4 regions of the Cellulomonas sp. H30R-01 genome follow, and region 3 is predicted to be linked to each of the others. Evidence: riboswitches for the same ligand, from Rfam matches in the RefSeq annotation. Region 3 holds a riboswitch; each other region holds the start of a gene.
The links. A riboswitch is a leader RNA that binds a small molecule or an ion and turns the genes downstream of it on or off. The one in region 3 is predicted to bind S-adenosylmethionine.

Region 1 (3,199 bases), 900 kb from region 3:
CCGTCCGCGGCGCCGGCGTCGAACCACGCGAGCAGCTCGTCGGCGACGTCCTGCGCGGTCCCGACGACCAGACGGTGGCCGCGGGTCGCCGCGGCCACGCGTGCGAGCTCGGCGACGGTGAGCCGGTCCCGCTCGGCGCGCGCGTGCAGCAGCCGTGCGCGGCTGCGGTGCCCGTCGGTGACGGCAGGCGCGAGGTCGAGCGGTGCGTCGGGCGGCAGGTGCGACGTGTCCCAGCCGAGGATCGCCGACAGCCGGGCGCGCGCGTGGTCGTCGTCGATCGCGGCCGTGAGGCGGTCGTGCACGTCCTGCGCCTGGCGGCGCGTGTCGGCCACGACCGTGACGACGCCGGGCAGCACCAGGACGCGCTCGCGGCCGCGGTCGGCGGCGCGCGCCCGCACCTCGTGCGCGAACGCGACCGCGTCACCCAGGTGGTCCTGGGCCGTGAGCACGACGTCCGCGTACCGGGCCGCGAGGGCGAGCCCGGCCTCGGACGACCCACCCTGGAAGAGGACCGGCCGGCCCTGCGGCGAGCGCGACGCGGGCAGCACCCCGCGCACCGCGTGGTGGGCCGAGACGTGCTCGACCCGGCGGACCCGGGACGGGTCGACGTAGCGTCCGGTGCGCCGGTCGCGGACCACCGCGTCGGGCTGCCACGCGTCCCAGAGCGCGACCGCGGCCCGCACCGCGTCGGCGGCCTTCGCGTACCGCTCGGCGTGGTCGGGGAGCCGGTCCGCGCCGAGCGCCGTCGCGGCCTCGCGGCGGAACGACGTGACGACGTTCCAGCCCGCCCGGCCGCCCGACACGTGGTCGAGGCTCGAGAGCTGGCGCGCGAGCTGCACGGGGTCGCTGAAGGTCGTCGAGAAGGAGCCGACGAGACCGATGTGCTCGGTCGCGGCCGCGAGGGCGGCGAGCAGCACCGCGGGCTCGAGCCGCGGATGGAAGCCGGGGGAGACCGGGTCGCCCTGCTCGCCGAGCACGTCCGTGACGAGGAGGAAGTGCAGCAGCGCGTCCTGCGCGGTGAGCGCCGCCGCCCGGTGCTGGGCCAGCGACTCCGTGTCGGTCGCCTGCGTGCTGACGCGCCACGCGCCGCCGTGCTGCCCGGCGACCGTGTGGTAGGCGCCGAGCACCATCTGCCGTCGTGCGGTCATGCCGTCCCCCTCTCGCGAGGGCGTCATGGTGCGGCGGCGCGTCGGCCGATCCAACGGACGGACTGGTGCTCCCGCGATGTGAGACGTCGCCGAGGGGGCGTTGACAGTGCCGCGGCGTGGGCCGACCCTTCCGCGCAGGTCACGAGCCCCGCCGTCTGGCCCGGCAGGCGGGGCAGCAACCCCGGCACGCGGGGTGCTCCCGGGCGCGACCCGGCCCGTCGTCCCGGCGGGCAACGTGCGAACGAACCGGAGCCCCGCATGTCCGTCGACGTCCAGGACACGACCCGCCTCGCCACGCAGCGCTACGGCGGCGCCGCCCCCGACGCCGTCGTGAGCACGCCGGTCGTCGAGCAGCAGCTCGCGCACCGCTCCGTCCGGCGCTACCTGCCCGACGCGGTCGACGACGCGACGCTCACGACCCTGGTCGCCGCCGCGCAGTCCGCCGCGACCAGCTCGAACCTCCAGCTCTGGAGCGTCGTCGCCGTCCGCGACGCCGCCGCCCGCGCCCGCCTCGCGGAGCTCGCCGGCGGACAGGCGCACGTCGTGCAGGCGCCGGTCCTGCTCGTGTGGCTGGTCGACCTCGCGCGCGCCCACGCGGTCGCGGCGAGGCACGAGGCACCGACCGCGGGCGCCGAGTACCTCGAGACGGCGGTCGTCGGGTTCGTCGACGCGGCGCTCGCCGCCCAGAACGCGACGCTCGCGGCGGAGTCGCTGGGCCTCGGCACGGTCTACATCGGCGCGCTGCGCAACCACCCGGCCGAGGTGTCCGCGCTGCTCCGGCTCCCCGCGCACGCCTTCCCGGCGTTCGGGCTCGTCGTGGGTCACCCGGACCCGGCCGAGGGCTCACGCGTCAAGCCGCGGCTGCCGCAGTCCGCGGTGCTGCACCACGAGACGTACGACGAGCGCGCGCACGACGCGGTCGACGACTACGAGCGGCGCATCGGCGCGTTCTACGCCGACGAGGGTCTCGCGCACTCCTGGGTCGAGCGGCTGCTCGCCCGGCTGTCCGGCCCGCACGCGCTCAACGGCCGCGACCGGCTGCGCGAGCACCTGGAGACCCGCGGCTTCCCGCTGCGCTGACCCGTGCGAACCTCGCGGGCCGATCCCGTCCCGCCGACCCCGTCCCGCCGATCCAGTCCCGCTGACTTCCACACCCAGGAGCACGACATGACCAGTCCCACCGCCCCCGCCGAGGACCTCTCGCTCGAGGACGCCGGCGCCCTGGCGCCGCTCGTCACGCCCGCCGACGCCGCCGAGCGCGTGGCCGCCGGCGCGGTCCTCGTCGACGTCCGCAGCGACGCCGGCCGCGCGCGCACGGGGGCGATCCCCGGCGCGACGGTCGTCGACCGGTACGCCGTCGACACCGACTTCGACCTGGCGTCGGCGGCGCACATCGCGCCCGTCGTCTCCCTCGACACACCGATCGTCGTCGTGTGCGGGTCCGTCCGCGGCTCAGGTCCCGTCGCCGCGGAGCTGCGTGCGCGCGGCTTCACGAACGTCGTGCACGTCGAGGGCGGCGCACCCGCGTGGAAGGACGCCGGCCTGCCGGTCGACGAGATCGCCGTCGACCAGGGCCCGGCGTGAGCGCACCCACCACCGACCGGGTCGACGGGACGCGGCAGGTCGGGATCGTCGTGCGCCTCGTCGAGCCGCACGAGCACGACGAGGTCGCGCGCCTGTCCGTCGCCGCCTACGCGCACGACTACGACATCAGCGACACCTACCGGGCGTCGCTGGCCGACGTCGCGGCCCGAGCGGGCGAGCACGAGGTCTGGGTCGCGCAGGACCTCGCGACCGGCAGGCTGGTCGGCACCGTCGCGACGCCGCGCGCCGGCGGGCACATCTCGCCGCTCGGGCAGGACGGCGAGCTCGACTTCCGGCTGCTCGCGGTCGACCCGTCGGCCCGCGGGCGCGGCATCGGGACGCTGCTCACGCGGTTCGTCGTCGACCTGGCCCGCGCGCGCGGCCTGTCGCGCGTCGTCATGAACTCCGGACCCCGGATGACCGGCGCGCACCGCCTCTACGAGCGCCTCGGGTTCGTGCGGGTGCCC
Region 2 (3,199 bases), 640 kb from region 3:
TCGTCGCACGCGGCGGCACGGTGACGTACCCGCCGACGGACCAGCCGTACGGGGTGCGCGAGTACGGGGCGATCGGGCCGGAGGGGGAGCCCTGGTCGTTCTGGTCGCCACTCGGTGGGACCTGATCGTCGCGCCGGGTCTTGCGAACGATGTATCAACGATATATCGTTCACGACGTCGGCATCGCGCTGCACCCCTCCCGGGACACCCGGTCGAGCCGTGCCCCGCATCCCCGCCGGCCCCCACGATCCCGAGGAGCTCGTCCATGCGACACCACCACTTCCACCACCACCCCGCCGGCCCCGACGCGTTCGAGGAGGACGCGGGCGGGCGCCCGTCCGGCCCGCCGTTCGGTCCCGGGTTCGGCCCGGGCTTCGGTCCCGGCTTCGGCCCCGGCGGTCCCGGACCGCGCGGCGGCCGCGGCTTCGGCGGCCACCACGGCGGCCCCCACCCGCGCCACGGCGGACGCCGCGGCGGGCGGGCCGGTCGCGGCGACATCCGCGCGGCCGTCCTCCTGCTGCTCACCGAGCAGCCCATGCACGGCTACCAGCTCATCCAGGAGATCGGCGAGCGGTCCGAGGGTCGCTGGCGGCCGAGCCCGGGCGCCGTCTACCCGGCGCTCGCGATGCTCGAGGACGAGGGTCTCGTCACGCTGTCCGCCGAGGGCGGGCGACGCCTGGCCCGGCTGACCGAGGCGGGCGCGGGCTACGTCGAGCAGAACCGCGAGGCGCTCGGCACCCCGTGGCTCGACGCGGCCGAGCGGCCCGTCCACCCGGGCAAGGCGCTGCGGCCCGCGGTCGAGGCGCTGTCCGCGGCCGCCGTCCAGGTGGCGCGCACCGGCACGCCCGAGCAGGCGACCGCCGCGGTCGCCGTGCTCGACCGAGCCCGTCGTGACCTCTACCTGCTGCTCGCGGGGGAGGGTGCGGCACCGTCCACGGACGAGCCGTCCGCCGACGCCTGACCCGGGCGCCCGGCCTCAGGCCCGTGTGCTCACGAGGCCCCCGACGCGCACGCCGCGTCGGGGGCCTCAGCGCGTCCGGGCGCTGCGGCGCACGCGGACCTGTCTGCGGTTCTGCTCAGCCTGGAGGTGTCGCAGAGGTCCGAGACGGCGCTGGTGCCGACCGCCGTGACCAGCGTCTCGTCGAGACGAAGCGGCCCGTCGACTATCCTGGGCCCTGGTTCACGAGCTGCAGCGTCAAGTACCCGGCTGGCTGCACGGCAACCCTCCTGATCGAGCGGGGTGCCCCGGGGCGAGAACCGGTGGTGCGTCACGGCGGCGCCCACAAGTCGACCGGCGCCCTGGCGCCCGAGGAGGACGCATGACCCCGCAGCCCGTCGCCCGCGCGCTCGTCGCCCGGCCCGTCGGCGCCGCCCGCGAGACTTATCCCGACGTTACCGGTCGGAATTTGACACGTGTCCAGCAGGTTCGCTTCACTGACGCCACTGCCCGGCACACCGTCGCCGGCGCGCGAGGAAGAGGTCGATCGATGGACACCCGCGAGGCCCGCACCATGACCGCCGCCACGGCCGTCATGTGTCGCATGCCCGCGTGTCCGGCGACCCACGGCCAGCTGGTCTGACACCGGCACAGCGCCGCCACCGCCGCACCTGAGCCGCCCGGCGCACGACGCCGCGCGCCTCGACCGACGGCTTCCCGCCGTCCTCGTCCCACCGCCGCACCGGCCCACGGCCACGCGGCCGGCGTCCCACGACGCCTGTCCCTGACCCGCCCGGATCCGTCGGGCACACCGCAAGGAGACACCCCATGTCCGAGAACGTCCCCGTCCTCCCGGCGAAGAACGGCGGCAAGCGCCGCACCGGTCTCGTCGTCGGCGCGGTCGTCGCCGTCGTCGTGCTCGTCGGCGCGCTCGTCTTCGCGTTCACGCGTCCCGACGCCGACGACTCCGCCGCCGGTGACGGCGCGACCGTCGTCCGCCTCGGCACGACCGACGTCGGCCAGCCGCACTGGGAGATCCTCAAGGACCTCGCCGCGGAGGAGGGCATCGACCTCGAGATCGTCGGCTTCTCCGAGTACACGCAGCCGAACCCGGCGCTCACCGAGGACGAGATCGACCTCAACGCGTTCCAGCACATCCTGTATCTGGCCGACCACAACAACAACACCGGCGACGACCTGCAGCCCATCGGCTCGACGCTGATCGTCCCGCTGCCGCTGTACTCGCAGAAGCACACGGACGTCTCCGAGTTCACGAAGGGCGAGCAGGTCGCGATCCCCAACGACGCGACCAACCAGGCGCGCGCGCTGTTCGTGCTCGAGGAGGCCGGCCTGATCGAGTTCACCGGCGAGCCGAAGGTCCCGACGCCGGACGACGTCGACACCGACGCGTCGACCGTCGTCGTGCGCCCTGTCGAGGCGTCGCAGACCGCGGGCCTCATCGGCGACCCCGACGTCGCGGGCGTGATCGTCAACAACAACTTCGCGACGGACGCGGGCTTCGACCTCGACAGCTACGTCTTCGCGGACGACCCGAGCTCGGCCGGGGCGCAGCCGTACATCAACATCATCGCCGCCCGCCCGGACGACGTGGACAACCCGACGTACCAGAAGATCGTCGAGCTGTACCACGACCCGAAGGTGCTCGAGTCGGTCGTCGAGTCGTCGGGCGGCACCGCCACGATCGTCGAGGGCTACGACGCCGCGAAGCTCCAGGACGTCCTGGCGCAGACGCAGGAGAACCTCAAGGCCGCTGGCTGAGCCGTCCGCGCGGTCCGGTCCCCACCACCCCCGGGGACCGGGCCGCGCGGCCGTCGTCCTTCCGTGAAAGGTCCCCCCACGTGACCCCCATCATCGAGTTCCGCGACGTCACCAAGGTGTTCGACGGCCCGAACGGGCCGATCCGCGCCGTCGACGGCGTCGACCTCGCCGTCGAGCAGGGCGAGATCTTCGGCGTCATCGGCTACTCCGGCGCCGGCAAGAGCACGCTCGTGCGGCTCATCAACGGCCTCGAGCGCGTCACGTCGGGGCAGCTGGTCGTCGACGGCGACGACGTCGCGTCGCTGTCCGAGCGCGCGCTCGAGCGCAAGCGCCGCGACATCGGCATGATCTTCCAGCAGTTCAACCTGTTCTCGTCGCGCACCGTCGCCGGGAACGTCGCCTTCCCGCTCAAGGTCGCCGGCTGGCCCAAGGCCGACCGCGACCGGCGCATCGCCGAGCTGCTCGACTTCGTCGGCCTGCTCG
Region 3 (3,199 bases):
TCGCGGACGCCGATGCCGTGCTCGGCGGACAGGTAGGCGGCGACGAGGCCCGGGTCGTGGCCGGGGACCGTGAACGTGAGGACGCCGACGGGGTCGGCGGAGTCGGGCCAGATGCGCGCGACCTCGACGCCGTCGATCGTGCCCAGGCCGTCGACCAGGCGGGCGCGGAGCGCCTCCTCGTGCGCGAGCAGCGCGCCGGCGGGCAGGGCGGCGAGCCGGTCGCACGCCTCCGCGAGCGCGATCGCGCCGATGACGTTGGGCGACCCGGCCTCGTGCCGCGCGGGGGCGGGCTGCCAGACGGTCCGGTCGGCGCGCACGTCGCGCACGGCGCCGCCACCGGCCAGGTAGGGCGTGCCGGTGTCGAGCCAGTCGCGGCGACCGACGAGCGCGCCCGCGCCGAAGGGCGCGTACGTCTTGTGGCCGGAGAACGCGACGTAGTCGGCGCCGGTGCGGGCGAGCGAGAAGCCGCGGTGCGGGACGAGCTGCGCGCCGTCGACCGCCACGCGCGTGCCCTCGGCGTGCGCGAGCGCGACGACCTCCTCGATCGGCAGGGACTCGCCGGTCACGTTGGACGCGCCCGTGATCGTGAGCAGCGCGTACGGCTGGGTCGCGAGCTCGGCGCGCAGGGCGTCGAGGGTCTCGGCGACCGTCCGCGCGATCGGCAGGATCGTCGTGGTGTTGCCGTGCCGCTGCGACGACTGCACCCACGGCAGCAGGTTGGCGTGGTGCTCGACGTCGAGGACGAGGACCTTGCCACCGGCGGGGACGACACCCGCGAGCAGGTTGAGCGAGTCGGTCGTGTTGCGGGTGATGATCGCGACGTCGTCGGGGCGCGCGTCGACGAACCGCGCGATGCTCTGCCGGGACGACTCGTAGAGGGCCGTCGACACCTGCGACAGGTACCCCGCGCCGCGGTGCACGGACGCGTACAGCGGCAGGACCTCGGTGACGCGCGCGGCGACGGACTCGAGCGCGGGGGCGCTCGCGGCGTAGTCGAGGTTGGCGTAGACCCGCTGGGTGCCGTCGACGAGCGGGACGGTGGTGTCGCCACCGACGACGGGGAGGAGCGCAGCGACGGGCTCGCGGGTCGACACCGGGGCGCCGACCTCGGCACAGGACGTGGTCTCGGCGATGACGGACATGGTGCTCCTCACGGGTCCGTGGGACCCGGCACCGACGGCCAGCCCCGCGCTTGCCGTCCGCCGGTCGGCGGTCGGCCTGGTCGTCACCCGGGGCACCCCACCGCGGAGGAGGGTTGCCGGCCAGCGAGCCGGGGCTTCGCGCTGGCGCTCATGACCTGACGACGAGGGTTCCGCCGGGCGCCGGGGTGTGTCAACGGGAGGCCTCCGGCGTCTCGGATGGCGGGACGGCTTGTCCACTCCTTGGCGCGGCGGCCGTCGGCGCGCGTAGCATCGCCGCAACCATCCAGAGCGGCCGAGAGATCTGGCTCGACGACGCCGCAGCAACCCCCCGGTCCGCCGGGCGAGGGTGCTACCGCCAGGACCGATGGAGGATCGCGATGCCGTACGCCGGTGACCTGACCCCGCAGCAGGCGTGGGACCTGCTCACGAACGACGAGCGCGCGCTGCTCGTCGACGTGCGCACCGACGCCGAGTGGCGTCTGATCGGCGTCCCTGACGCCACCGGGATCGGCGGCCGTGCCGCGCTCGTCGAGTGGACGACCCCGCAGGGCCTCAACCCGCGATTCGTCGACGAGCTCGCCGAGGCCGGCCTGACGCCCGGCGACGAGCGGCCCGTCGTCTTCCTGTGCCGCTCCGGGGTCCGCTCGGTCGCCGCCGCGCAAGCCGCGACCGCCGCCGGGTTCGGCCCGGCCTACAACGTGCTGCGAGGGTTCGAGGGCGACGTCGGCCCCGACGGTCAGCGCGGGCACGTCGGGTGGCGTGCCGAGGGTCTGCCGTGGACGACGCTGTGACCGCCGACCGCGTGCCGGGCCGCGTGCCCGGTCCCGGCGACTGGGACGACCGCTCCGTCGACCGCTCGACGCTGCGGCCCGACACGCTCGCCGTCCGCGGCGGGCTCGTGCGGTCCGAGTTCCAGGAGATGTCCGAGGGCCTCTTCCTCACCCAGGGGTACGTGTACGACTCCGCCGCGCAGGCCGAGTCCGCGTTCGCGGGCGACGTCGACCGGTTCCTCTACTCCCGCTACTCCAACCCGACGGTGTCGACGTTCGAGGAGCGCCTGCGCCTGCTCGACGGCGCCGAGGCCGCCTACGCGACCGCGACCGGCATGTCCGCCGTCTTCACCGCCCTGGCCGCGCTCGTGCAGCAGGGCTCGCGCATCGTGTCCGCCCGCGCGCTCTTCGGGTCGAGCGTCGTGATCTTCGACGAGATCCTCGCGAAGTGGGGCGTGCGCACCGACTACGTCGACGGGCACGTCCTGTCGCAGTGGGAGGAGGCGCTCTCGACGCCCGCCGACGTCGTGTTCTTCGAGACGCCGTCCAACCCCATGCAGGACCTCGTCGACATCGCCGCCGTGTCCCGGCTCGCGCACGCCGCCGGTGCGACCGTCGTCGTCGACAACGTCTTCGCGACGCCCGTCCTGTCCCGGCCGCTCGACCTCGGCGCCGACGTCGTCGTCTACTCCGCGACCAAGCACATCGACGGCCAGGGCCGCGTGCTCGGCGGCGCGATCCTCGGCTCGACCGAGTACGTCCGCGGGCCCGTCCAGACCCTCATCCGCAACACCGGCCCGTCGCTGTCCCCGTTCAACGCGTGGGTGCTGCTCAAGGGCCTCGAGACGATGTCGCTGCGCGTGCGCCACCAGGCCGCGTCCGCCCTGACGCTCTCCGGCTGGCTCGAGCAGCACCCCGCGATCGCGTCCGTCCGCTACCCGTTCCTGCCGTCGCACCCGCAGCACGACCTCGCGCGCGCGCAGCAGACCGGCGGCGGCACGGTCGTCACGCTCAACCTGCGCGTCCCCGAGGGCGCGACGCCCGACGTCGCGAAGAAGACGACGTTCGCGTTCCTCGACGCGCTGCGGATCATCGACCTGTCGAACAACCTCGGCGACACCAAGTCGATCGTCACGCACCCCGCCACGACGACGCACCGCAAGCTCGGACCCGAGGGCCGCGCCGCCGTCGGGATCGCCGAGTCGACCGTCCGCCTGTCCGTCGGGCTCGAGGACGTCGAGGACCTCCGCGACGACCTCACCCAGGCCCTGGACGTCGCGGCCGGCT
Region 4 (3,199 bases), 880 kb from region 3:
CGCCGTAGCCGAGGAACGACAGGGACGAGACCGCGAGGACCGCACCGCCCAGCTCGAGGGCGGCCAGCACGACGACGGGTCCGACGGAGTTGGGCAGGACGTGCCCGAACAGCACGGTCCACCAGCGGCTGCCGCCCGCCTGCGACGCCTCGACGAAGCCGGAGGTCCGCACGCGCAGCACCTCGGACCGCATGATGCGCGAGACCGCCGCGACGTTCGCGATGCCGACGGCGATCGCGACGTTGACCGAACCGAAGCCGAGCACCGTGATGAGCGCGAGGGACAGCAGCAGCGCCGGGATGGACAGGAGGACGTCGACGACCCGCATCGCGACGTCGTCGACGAGACCGCCGACGAACCCCGCGGCCAGCCCGACCAGCGCGCCCACGACGAGCCCGACGAGCACCGCGACGAGAGCCGCCCGCAGGGTCAGCGGCGTGCCGTGCACGACCCGCGTGTACAGGTCGCGACCGAGCTGGTCGGTGCCGAACCAGTGCGCGGCCGACGGCGGCTGCAGCTTGTCCGCGGGCACCCCGACGAGCGGGTCGCCCGGCGCGAGGAGCGACGGCGCGAACGCCGCCACGACCACCGCCACGGACCACAGCAGCGCGAGCACGAGCCCGGGCCGGCGGACCAGGTCCTCGAGCCGGGAGCGCCACGGGTTGCGGTGCGTGAGCTCGTCGTCGTGCTCGCGGACGGCGTCGGCGAACCGGTCGGCGGCCGTCGCGGTGAAGTCGTCGGCGCGCGTGCCCGGGTCGAGCGCGGTGGGGACGAACCCGTCGGGGCGCGACGGGCTCGAGCCCGTGAGGCTGTCGATCGTGCTCACCGCGCACCTCCGGCGGGGACGGCGTGGGCGTGCTCCGCCGGCGCGGTGCTCGGCGGTCGCGTGGCGTGCTCGTCGGCGGCCGGCCGGCCCGCGTCGTCGGGCTCGGCTGTGACGCCCGCCGCACGCCCACCCGTGACGATGCGCGGGTCGAGCAGCGGGTAGACGACGTCGACGAGCAGGTTGGTGAGCACGTAGACCGTCGCGGCGACGAGGACGACGCCCTGGACGACGGGGATGTCCTGCGCGGCCACCGACGTCGCCGTGAGGCGCCCGAGCCCGGCACGGGAGAACACGGTCTCGGTGACGACGGCCCCGGACAGCAGCCCGCCGACGACGAGGCCGGTCGCGGTGAGCGCGGGCAGGGCCGCGTTGCGCAGCGCGTGCCGCAGGTGCACGCGCACCCGGCCCGCACCCTTGGCGAGTGCGGTGTCGACGTACGGCTCGCGCAGGGTGTGCAGCAGGCTGCGTGACAGCAGCTGCGCGATGATCGCGGACGTCGGGAGCGCGAGCGTGACCGCCGGGAGCACGATCGACGCGAACCCCTGGTTGCCGAGCGCGGGGAAGATCGGCAGCTGGAACGAGAACCACTGCACGAGCGTCAGGCCGAACCAGAACGACGGGATCGCGACGCCGAGCGGCGGCAGCGACAGCAGGAACCCCGCGAGCGCGCGGTGGCGGGTCGCGGTCGCGACGACCGCGAGCGTCCCGCCGCCGACGACCGCGAGCAGCAGCGCGGCCCCCGCGATCGCGGCGGTGGGCGGGATCGCCTGGGCGAGGAGCGTCGTGACCGGCTGCTTGCTCACGACGGACGTGCCGAGGTCGCCGCGCACCGCGTCGAGCAGCTGCGTCAGGTACTGCACGGGCAGCGGCTGGTCGAGCCCGTACTCGGCGCGCAGCGCGTCGAGCTGCTCGGGGGTCACGTCGGTCGAGTCGCCGCCGTACATGATCGACACGGGGTCGCCGGGGAGCGCGTAGAGCACGACGAAGGACACGGTGTACGCCGCCCACAGCACGAGCACGGCGAGGCCGAGCCGGCGGGCGAGGTACCGCGTCACGGCGTCACCGCCGGGGCGTGCGGTGCGGGCGTCATGGGGTGCTCCTTCGGTGCGCGGGACGGTGCGCGCGTCGGTCGTCCGTGCTTGCACGACGGGGGTGCCGTGCCGGGTCATCACCTGGAGCACCCCGCCACGTCCGGAGGGTTGCTGCCCGACCAGCCAGGGCTTGTCGTCGGGTCTCGTGACCGGCGGGAAACGTAGGAAGGGGTCGCACCGGGGTCAATGGTCGATCCCGCGCGTCTCACGATCCGGACGTTCGGCCGGGAGCAGTGGTTCGCCCTCGGGGCGTGTTCATGCGGGACTCCGGCCGCGGCGGCCCGACGGCCAGGCGCACACGCACCGGTGCTCGAGGAACGCGATCCCGCATCGCGAGACGCGTGGCAGGACCCGTTGACCCGTCCGGGACCGCCACCTACGTTCGCGGCTCGCGTCGCCGTCAGGCTCGGCTGGCGACGCGGCACCCCGCGGTGCACCCGAGCACCTGCCCCCGGCGTCGCCCGCCTGGGGGCACCCGCCGCCCACGGAGGCGACCCACCATGACGACGTCCAGCCGCTGGACCACCGCGCCGACGCCGGCACCGCGCGTCTGTCGCGCCTGTCGCCGCTGACGGCACCCGCCGCTGACGGCACCCGCCGGTGACGGCACCCGCCGCTGACGGCACCCGCCGCCAGGCGACCTGCGACGCGACGTCGTGCCCCGCTCTCCACCCGCCGACGCCCGCCGTCGTCCCACGCACCCGCCGAGACGGCGAGGCGCGTCCCCGCTCGTCCCCGCACACGACCGCCGCGCGCCCGCGCGCGCGTCGTCCACCGCCCACCGCCCGCCGCCCCAGGAGCCGCCGCCATGGCCGCCGTCGACCTCGCCGCACCACCGGGTCCCTCCGTGACCCCCACCGTGCTCACCCGCGTCCGCGCGCTGCGCCCACCCGTGAGCCCGCGCTACCTCGCGGGCCGCGTCGCCACCGGTCTCGTCGCCGTGTGGGGTGCCGCGACGCTCGTCTTCTTCGCGCTCTACTCGACGGGCAACCCCGCGCTGCTGCTCGTCCCGCCGGACGCACCCCCGGACGAGGTCGAGCGACTGACCGCGCTCATGGGGTTCGACCGCCCGGTGCCCGTGCAGTACGTGTCGTTCCTCGGGCAGGTCGTGCGCGGCGACTTCCCCGACTCGATCCGGTACGGCTCCGACCCCGTCGCGATCGCCCTCGGCCGGCTCCCCGCGAGCATCGAGCTGGGGCTCGTCGGGCTGACCATCGGGGTCGTCGTCGGCGGCGTCATCGGCTTCGTGTCCGCGACCTCGCGCTCGGCATGGCTGCGCCGC

Region 1: it holds a riboswitch for S-adenosylmethionine, as region 3 does, so the genes downstream of both, GXP71_RS09225 (nitroreductase family protein) here and GXP71_RS13260 (rhodanese-like domain-containing protein) in region 3, are expected to answer to the same signal.
Region 2: it holds a riboswitch for S-adenosylmethionine, as region 3 does, so the genes downstream of both, GXP71_RS10330 (hypothetical protein) here and GXP71_RS13260 (rhodanese-like domain-containing protein) in region 3, are expected to answer to the same signal.
Region 4: it holds a riboswitch for S-adenosylmethionine, as region 3 does, so the genes downstream of both, GXP71_RS09275 (ABC transporter permease) here and GXP71_RS13260 (rhodanese-like domain-containing protein) in region 3, are expected to answer to the same signal.

Annotation. Positions count from the first base shown of each region.
Region 1 is NZ_CP048210.1:2,065,254-2,068,452, reverse strand. It holds gene GXP71_RS09230 (NtaA/DmoA family FMN-dependent monooxygenase) at 1-1,148, opposite strand, end outside; SAM riboswitch class IV at 1,286-1,391, shown strand; gene GXP71_RS09225 (nitroreductase family protein) at 1,407-2,228, shown strand; gene GXP71_RS09220 (rhodanese-like domain-containing protein) at 2,316-2,732, shown strand; gene GXP71_RS09215 (GNAT family N-acetyltransferase) at 2,729-3,199, shown strand, end outside.
Region 2 is NZ_CP048210.1:2,319,715-2,322,913, reverse strand. It holds gene GXP71_RS10340 (MerR family transcriptional regulator) at 1-125, shown strand, start outside; gene GXP71_RS10335 (PadR family transcriptional regulator) at 266-961, shown strand; SAM riboswitch class IV at 1,179-1,293, shown strand; gene GXP71_RS10330 (hypothetical protein) at 1,320-1,580, shown strand; gene GXP71_RS10325 (MetQ/NlpA family ABC transporter substrate-binding protein) at 1,766-2,716, shown strand; gene GXP71_RS10320 (methionine ABC transporter ATP-binding protein) at 2,797-3,199, shown strand, end outside.
Region 3 is NZ_CP048210.1:2,961,083-2,964,281, forward strand. It holds gene GXP71_RS13255 (aminotransferase class V-fold PLP-dependent enzyme) at 1-1,142, opposite strand, end outside; SAM riboswitch class IV at 1,184-1,298, opposite strand; SAM riboswitch class I at 1,419-1,513, shown strand; gene GXP71_RS13260 (rhodanese-like domain-containing protein) at 1,520-1,933, shown strand; gene GXP71_RS13265 (O-succinylhomoserine sulfhydrylase) at 1,957-3,199, shown strand, end outside.
Region 4 is NZ_CP048210.1:2,078,993-2,082,191, reverse strand. It holds gene GXP71_RS09280 (ABC transporter permease) at 1-826, opposite strand, end outside; gene GXP71_RS09275 (ABC transporter permease) at 823-1,881, opposite strand; SAM riboswitch class IV at 1,957-2,068, opposite strand; gene GXP71_RS09270 (ABC transporter permease) at 2,726-3,199, shown strand, end outside.